DNA from 2 places in the Brevibacillus sp. Leaf182 genome. Region 1 is predicted to be linked to the other one. Evidence: predicted binding sites of a transcription regulator. Region 1 holds the regulator's gene; the other holds the start of a gene.
The links. Region 1 encodes LexA, which represses DNA repair genes until DNA is damaged. Its sites were predicted from a motif close to CGAACATATGTTCG; they were not measured.

Region 1 (4,430 bases):
TTTTACTTTCTTCTTGTTTTTCGGGATGCGATCTATTACGTCGAGGAGGAGGATGTGATTGTCTTATTGGAACGAGAAGACGACCAACTGCATGTATTTGATCTTGTAAGTAAAAAGCCAGTTGATATAGAAGCGGTCATTTCCCATTTGGTAACGGCTGAGACAACGATCATTCATTTTCACTTTATGCCGGATAGTGAGAATGAGAAAATCCAATCTTCTTTGATGAAAACGACGGATGATGTCTTATTTGTTCGTCCCTCGTTAAAAATGGAGACAGAACATTTTCGTTTTCCACTTACTTCACACGCATAAAAGGTTTGAAATGACACATCAGGTGAAACAGTAAAATAGAAGGGATGAGGAGACGTCCAGTATGGAAGGATGTGAAGGGAAAAGCATGTGCGGCCGTTTTACTCTCGTAACGAACTTGGAGAAATGGAAGGAACGATTCCAAATCGAAGTCATTCCATTTGATGCAAAGCCACGGTACAATATTGCACCAGGTCAGTTCATTCCAGCGATTATTGCTGATCGTGGCGAACGACGTATGGGTCAGTTGAGATGGGGGTTAGTGCCGTCCTGGGCTGCCGATGAGAAGAGCAGCTACAAAATGATCAATGCGCGTTGCGAGACGTTAAATGAAAAGCCCACATTCAAACAGCTTTTTGCCCGAAAACGATAAATCCTTCCTGCTGACAGCTTTTATGAGTGGATGAACGCCCTCACAGGGAAGCAACCGATACGGATCATGATGAAAACCGGGGAACCATTTGCTTTTGCTGGCCTGTATGATACGTGGATGAATCAAGAGGGAGAAAAAGTACATACCTGCACGATTGTTACGACAAAGGCGAATGAGCTCATCGAAAATATACATGAGCGGATGCCTGTCATTTTAAAGAAAGAGGACGAGGACTTATGGCTTGATCGAGAGAAGTATGATCGGTTGCAGCTCCAGTGGCTGTTTACCCCCTATGATTCCAGCGAGATGATGGTGTATCCGGTATCCACTAAAGTGGGCAGCACGAAAAATGATGATCCTTCCTGCATTTAAGAAGTAGAGATCGGCTCATTGTTTGAAGATGAATCCTTTCGTAGGACCTGAACTCTTTGTCGTAATTCCTGTTCGGTTAACGACTCTAATTGCAACAAAGCCTCGTATGGATCATCACCCGGAATATGAAAGTATCGAGCAAATGCAGGCTCTGTTTTGATGCCAGTTTGCTTCAGAGCTCTGATATGTTGGTTCGCATCCAAGCCTCCTATGTCTAACAATCGTGCTTCGATGTCCATATGACGATAGGCATTTTGCTTTTCGACAGCTACTGGTTGAGCAAACAATTCAAACCAAAAGTCAGCTACGAAAAACGAGATCACGCACGTGGGAGTACTTTTTACATCTAGGTGTGTCACTTCAAATTCGGGTAAGCAGCCAAAAGCTGTACGAACAGCTTGCTCAAACTGTTCCAGATCGTGACTCTCGCAAATAATATCCAAATCGCTTTGCATAACGTCTATGTCTAATGGGATGGTTCCGGCAAGCACTGGACGGAATTCGGATAGTACCTCCATGATGTGGGTCTGTTGTATCGCTTCCCACGCCGCTTTTTGGCGCATCGTTCCTCTACCCAAGTAAGAAAGATCATGCCAATTTCTCATGAGACTACCTCCATTCTACTTTCTTTTGAAATAGTTTAGACAAAAGTGAATAAGTACGCAACGAAATCGGTCATCACTCGTATACCTAGATGAAGGGAGTGTAGTAGATGGAAATATTTTTGTGGGTAGTGGTTGTGTTATTGTTCTTGCTAAGCATTGCAGGAATTTTTTTACCTGTTTTACCTGATACGATATTACTGTGGGCGGGCTTTTTGCTCTATCACTTTTTCATTGCAGATCCGGGAGCGGGATTGCCGGCATCCTTTTGGTGGGGAATGGTCGTTCTCAGTATTCTGCTTTACGGTGCTGACTTACTGACGAACATGTACTTCGTGAAAAGGTACGGAGGGTCCAAATGGTCGTCCATTGCTGCTGCGGTCGGAATTATTCTTGGGATTTTCGTTTTCCCACCGTTTGGTATGCTGATTTTGCCGTTCGTATTCGTCGTTCTCGTAGAATTAATGGTGCAGAAGCAATCGATGGAGCGAGCAGTGAAAGCGGGCGTAGGTTCATTAATCGGATTTTTGGGCAGTGCAGTCGTAAAAGTCATCTTGCAAGTTACGATGATCATCTGGTTTTTTGTCGCCAGATAATATACAGAAAACGAAAAGGACAGCCGAGGCTGTCCTTTTTTACGTGGAAATTAGTGAATGAGTCGATAAACACCAATGACTTTACCGAGAATGGTGACATGCTCCAGAATGATCGGTTCCATCGTGGCATTTTCCGGTTGGAGACGGAAGTGGTTCTTTTCTTTGAAAAATCTTTTGACGGTCGCTTCGTCTTCTTCTGTCATCGCTACGACGATGTCACCATTGTTTGCTACGTGCTGTTGGCGAACGATTACGTAATCTCCATCGAGAATCCCGGCATCAATCATACTGTTCCCGGAGACGCGCAGCATATAAACCTTGTCAGAAGTCACGATATTGTCTGGAAGCGGGAAGTATTCTTCCACATCCTCAATGGCAGTAATCGGTTGTCCAGCGGTTACTTTTCCGATTACTGGCACACGGACGACAGAGTCTTCGAAATTGTCTTGAAAACGATCTTCATCAGATAGCAATTCGATGGCGCGAGGTTTGGTTGGATCTCGACGAATGAGGCCTTTTTTCTCCAAGCGTGCCAAATGCCCATGTACTGTTGAGCTGGAAGCTAGTCCAACAGCCTCTCCGATTTCACGTACAGATGGCGGATATCCTTTATCACGAACTTCCTTTCGTATGAACTCGATGATGGCTTGTTGTCTACTCGATAATTTTGACATAGAAAGACACCCCTGATTTCTCGAACATATTTTCCTATATTATACCATGGGAGCTTGCGTTCGACAAACATAAGTTCGATTATTTGTTGACATGAACATATGTTCTCATTTATCATGAGGTTACAAGTGATCAGAACGTATGTTTGTGAGGAGGCCATTATTATGAATTCATCGACAGTACGTAATCGTTTCGAGAAAAAAGAAGAACGCCGTGTTCGTTTTGGTATCACGAGAGGACAAGCTCTCTTGTTTCTTATTACATTTACTCTCTTTTTTTATTTGTTGACCGAACTAGTGTTTGCTTCTTCGCCAATAGAGGAGCCACAAGGTATAGAAGTAACCGTACAATCTGGAGATAGCCTATGGTCATTAGCTGTTCAATACAATCCAGATCAGCATATGGATGTTCGCGACTATATAATAGAGATTAAAGATGCGAACGGATTAGAGAGCAACAGGATTTATCCAGGTCAGACTCTCATCCTTCCTGATACTCCGTAAGTGTTCGGCTGTCTTGCGGGATCATTCGAATGTGGTATAATGAAGCGGCACTACTACAGAGTGGGAGGAACCAGCAGTGGTATCTGACGCAGAAATTAAACGCATTAACGAATTGGTCAAAAAATCTCGCGAAGAAGGTTTGACCGAAGAGGAAAAGCTCGAACAAAAAGCATTGCGCCAAAAGTACATTGACGCCGTTAAGCTTTCATTGAGAGCAAATTTGGATTCCATCCGTTATGTGGAAGACCTTGAAGAAAATAAGCCAAAACAGTAAGATAACAATTACTGATACGACAGACATCCTCGCTTGACGCTAGGGTGTCTTTTTCTGTGACATACATAACAGCTTTGATAGCCAAGGAGGGAAAGCGATGGCCTGGATAGCTGTGGCGGTTGGAGGAGCAGTTGGCTCTCTTTTGCGCTATCTATTGTCTTTACTCGCAAACCAGCCGGGATGGCCGTGGGGAACCTGGATCGCCAATGTTTGTGGATCGTTGATCATCGGCATCTTGTTCGTGCTAGGGAAAGAACGTGGCATGTTATCTCCGACACTCTATCTTTTATTTGCAACGGGGGTCATGGGAGGATTTACGACGTTCTCTAGCTTCTCCTTGGAAGTGGTCTCTTTTTGGGGAGAAGGCCACTTGTTGCGTGGCACTTTGTACGCACTTCTCAGTTTGGGAGTCGGACTACTTTCTTGTGCGGTTGGAATATGGCTGGCTAGGCAATGGTCCTAATACGTTCAATGACACGATACATGTGAGGGGGAATGATTGTGAGTACACAGCATCGTGATTATGAATTGGAACAAAAAAAGCTGGATGATACCATTTCAGCGATCGACGAAGAAATGGAGCAGCTTCGCAATGATATTCGCGAGGCAACAGATGACTATGTGAAACAGGTCGTTAACTATAATAAGGCAAAGGATTTGCGTTACCTAGAAGATCAAGGGCGAGAGAAGCCTTATTTCGGCAGAGTGGATTTCTTGAAGGATGAA
Region 2 (4,430 bases), on a different contig from region 1:
AAAATTGCGTACTTCGCTTTTGGGCTTGGGAAAACATGGTGTTTACTTACTTCCCTGTTGAAAGCAGCAGCGGTAGGGCACGTTATGTTCATGTCCTATTTTTGCGCGGAGGGAACGTATGCAGCAAAAAACAAAAAAACGCCTTCCATCCTTCCTTCAAATGCAGGAGTCCACTGGTCTGAAAATGTCGCGGCACGAGCCTTCTCAGAAAAAGCCATCAGGTCGTCTGGACAATCAAGCCAAGCTACTGCTCCTGGTCAACGCTGTATTCATTGCCGCTGGCGCCCTTTCTGGCACGTTTGTAAACGTCTATTTGTGGAAAGTAAAAAGTCAATTTGCACCGATCGCTTGGTTTACTTTTTCCGCCCATCTCGCGGGTGCTCTGACCTTCTGGCTCGCTGGCTGGTACGTCAAGAATTTGAACAAAATGAATGTCTTGCGTTCCGGAATGGCGGTTTCTGCCCTTTTTTATTTGCTCGTTCTTCTGGCGGGTCCAAAGGCTGTCTCTTATGCCGTACCGCTTGGGCTCGTTCAGGGTATGGCGAGTGGATTTTTCTGGCTTTCCTTTAATGTGGTGTACTTCGAAATCACGAATGCCGATAACCGTGACCTTTTCAACAGTTGGGCAGGGTTGCTTGCTTCCATTGGCGGCATGCTCGCGCCCTGGATATCAGGGTTGCTCATTACACGGCTTCCGGGGAATAGCGGCTACTCCCTTATTTTCGGGATTTCTCTTGCGCTATTTGTCGTCGGCGTGTTCATTAGCTTTTTTCTGAAAAAACGCCAATCGGAAGGGACGTATGCCTGGAGCTTTTCCTTACGCTGTTTGCGGGATCAGCCCGAGTGGCGTTGGGCGGCAGGCGCTTTGGCTGGTCAAGGACTGCGTGAAGGCGTATTCGGCTTTGTGATCGGTCTACTCGTCTACATTTCCACGAAAAGCGAGATGACTCTCGGCAACTACTGGTTGATTACATCTGCCGTCGGACTGGTGAGCTACTTTCTGATCGCCAAATGGTTCACTCCTCGCTATCGCAAGTGGGGAATGCTTGCTGGTTCTGTCATCATGTGGGGGATTCTCTTCGTATTTTTTTGGCAGGTGAGCTTTACGACACTGATTATTTTCGGGATTGCCGTGTCCATCGCTTATCCGCTGTTTTCAGTGCCCATGCTCTCCACGATTTTTGATCTGATTGGCACAAACGAAGAGAGCGCACGCAATCGGGTCGAATATGTCGTGCTCCGAGAGTTCGCTCTGGACGTTGGTCGGTTGGTGGGGATTCTGATCTTCCTGCTAGTAACGTCTTTAAGCGTCTCTCCCCTTACGCTGAACTGGTTGATTCTGTGTATCGGAATCGGCCCACTCATCGCGTGGGTGTGCATGACCAAGCTATTTCGTCACGTCCCTGCTGCTAAAAAAGCAGACAACTGAACGAAGCGTGCACCCATGACAAAACAAAACCCGCTTCGGCTGACTTGCCTAGCGGGTTTTAACAACAAAAAACCTTTCCCACTTGGAGGCTAGCTCCCACGGGAAAGGTTGCGTTGGTTTTTCGATTATGATTGGGCTACTTTTTCTTTCGTTTTCGTTACGATGTGGTGACCGAGCGGCAAGCCGCGCTGCTCCAGCTCATCAGCTGTCACAATATGGAGCGTCTCACTTTTACACGGCATGGGCATCAATCCGCCCAATGGACTCATCACTCTTCCGATCGTGTCTGTCTCAATGAGCACGTACAGGCCTTTTTCCTCCAATTGTTGCATGAATTCTCCCCAACGCTTGGAAGTAATTTGATCGGCGTGCTTGGTGAATATGACACCCATTTCTTGTGCTAGCATGTAAAATCTCCTTTGTTCTATCCGTCAAATATATGCTTCAAAAGATAATCTAACAATACAGGGAAACCTCCCTTCTGGCAAAATCCGTGTAAGCCAAAAAAACACGAAAAACGGTTGTTTTTGACCGCTTTTCGTTTCAGGAATCTCACATCTTCCTCGCACACACCGTTTCAACGCGGCACGCTGTTTTTTGCCGCTTGCTTTTGAAAAAGAGACCTATTTTTGTCTATTTACTGTGTATCCTTGTGTACTCCCCATCATGTACCTACTTTTCCTTTATTCGAAAAATTCGTTGCCAGCTTCACATGCAGCAGTCGGGCAAAAGGAGCCCAGTGGTCCTTAGAGCCTGCCCGAAGCTTGAGGCGTCGCGCTACTTGGTCAATATGGATGACCTGGGGGCATTTTTTGCATTCCAATTATTCTCATTGCATCACGAACATACATTCGGTATATAATAAGAATATACGTTCGCCTCCATAGCGTGTATGGACTTTGTAGTACATCTACGAATCACCAACTTTACAGGAGTGAAATGCCGTGCCTCAAGAGCGAACCATTATGTTAGTTGACGGACAATCATTCTATGCTTCGATTGAAAAAGCTGCCCGGCCAGACTTGAAAGATAAGCCAGTCGCTGTAGCTGATCCCTCTAGAAGATCTGGTATCATTCTGGCTGCTTGCCCCGTCGCCAAATCACGCGGTGTAACAACGGCCGAAAGAGTCGGCGAGGCGCTTGCGAAATGTTCCGATTTGGTCGTAATACGCCCCCGAATGCAAACATATATCACCGTATCCCTGCTTCTTACCGAGATCTTCGAGTCATTTACGGACCAGGTCGAACCTTATTCCATCGATGAACAGTTTCTTGATGTTACAGGTTCTATCAGTTATTTCGGGGCTCCAGAAGAGATTGCTCACCAGATCCAGACACACGTTCTGTTATCAACAGGAGTTTGGACGCGGTGCGGAATTGGACCAACGAAAGTGTTAGCGAAAATGGCTACTGATAATTTTGCTAAAAAAATGCCCGAAGGTATCTTTAAACTTGGTTTCGACAATTTAGAATCTGTATTATGGCCGTTACCGGTACATCAAATGTTTATGGTTGCCTCTCGAATGGCTCGTCATTTTACACGTATGGGTCTTTACACGATTGGCGACATTGCGCGTCTGGAACTGGGTGATTTTAAAAAGCGTATGCGAAAAGAGATGGGCAAGCAAAGTGATATACAGGCGGAATATTATTGGCAAACAGCACGTGGAATAGACCCTAGCCCTGTCGTGGCAAGTATTCGTAATAAATTAAAATCGGTTAGTCACGGCAAGGCGCTCAGAAGCAGCCTTTATCGGAGGATTGAAGATATTGAGGTTATACTGCTGGAATTGGTGGTGGAGGTCTGTCGTCGCAGCAGGAGACTGGGTTACATCGGGCGAGTTGTGTCCGTCGGAGCAACGGAAACAGATGGTCAACATTCGATATTGTCTTTTAATAGACAGGTAACACTTCCACAACCTACATCCCTTTCACATGAAGTCGCATCAGCAGCTCTCGGACTTTTCCATAAAAATTGGAGCGGTATGCCCGTTAACCACCTATCTGTTGCATTGACTGAGTTGACAGACGATAACGTCATTCAGCTTACTTTTTTCGACGACCGGATCAAAGCCTACAGCCTGGAGAGAGCGACTGATAAAATTAAGGATAGATACGGCAGCGCCGCTATTATGAGGGCATCGTCATTATTACAGTCCGGAGTAGCCCGCGAGAGGGCAGAACAGATTGGAGGCCATTACAAATGAGCAAACTGGACGGTAATGAACGGTGGAAGTCCAAAATGCTGCTTACTGAGCATCAAGAACAATACGAAAATCGTCACGACGCAAAGAACTCCCGTAAACGACCTACAGAAGATGAGTTCAAAATGATCCGAGACTGCATCTTGCTTCCTCACATGTTAAGCATGGTGCAAAAGAGCATCGAAGACATAGAGAACCATTCCAACCTTCTCAAGCAGCTTTATTTGACAGCAGGCCGAGCACTAATGAGCCAAATAAGTGCAGATTTGTACAGTCTGCGCCGCGAATTGTCGAAGCGTAATATTAAAATAATGAGTGATGAACAAGCAGATATGGTAATGTATCACCGTTTTATTTGTAGAGGATACGAGGATCGCTTTGGAATGGTCCGAGATGTTATGCGTTCGGAAATCAGTATTCGCCTGTCAATGTATATCAAAGAATTAGTTGGTCGAATGGGTGCAAACGACTATTAAACCTTGCATATCCGAATTTACCGTCATATAAGTTGGCGATTTTGTTGTTGTTCCCATTATCATGGTTTTCTTCGTTTTTATCGGAGTGGATTGGGACATCAATGTAACGGCTTTACGTAGTGCTAGAGCGGTCTACCGGAAGCGGACGGTCTTGCCCATTCCCTTGATAAATTTAACAGAAAAAAGCCGACAACTCGGGCCGGCTTAAATGGTTCAAATTAGCTCTGGTCGGCCGGATGACAGCTGCCCCCCAGAAAGTAACAGGCTCACGCAATCTGAGCAGATGACCAGCCGACAGGTATTGCAGGATCGTCATCTTCT

Region 2: the regulator LexA is predicted to act here: its motif matches at 2,270-2,283, upstream of ASG16_RS22535 (DNA polymerase IV).

Annotation. Positions count from the first base shown of each region.
Region 1 is NZ_LMPN02000037.1:580,674-585,103, reverse strand. It holds gene ASG16_RS29620 (GNAT family N-acetyltransferase) at 1-315, shown strand, start outside; partial or broken gene ASG16_RS29615 (SOS response-associated peptidase) at 401-1,057, shown strand; gene ASG16_RS29610 (DUF4269 domain-containing protein) at 1,054-1,662, opposite strand; gene ASG16_RS29605 (DUF456 domain-containing protein) at 1,770-2,255, shown strand; gene lexA (transcriptional repressor LexA) at 2,306-2,929, opposite strand; gene yneA (cell division suppressor protein YneA) at 3,092-3,430, shown strand; gene ASG16_RS29590 (DUF896 domain-containing protein) at 3,507-3,704, shown strand; gene crcB (fluoride efflux transporter CrcB) at 3,802-4,167, shown strand; gene ASG16_RS29580 (HelD family protein) at 4,206-4,430, shown strand, end outside.
Region 2 is NZ_LMPN02000031.1:217,600-222,029, reverse strand. It holds gene ASG16_RS22545 (MFS transporter) at 119-1,429, shown strand; gene ASG16_RS22540 (hypothetical protein) at 1,555-1,836, opposite strand; gene ASG16_RS22535 (DNA polymerase IV) at 2,374-3,636, shown strand; gene ASG16_RS22530 (YhjD family protein) at 3,633-4,109, shown strand.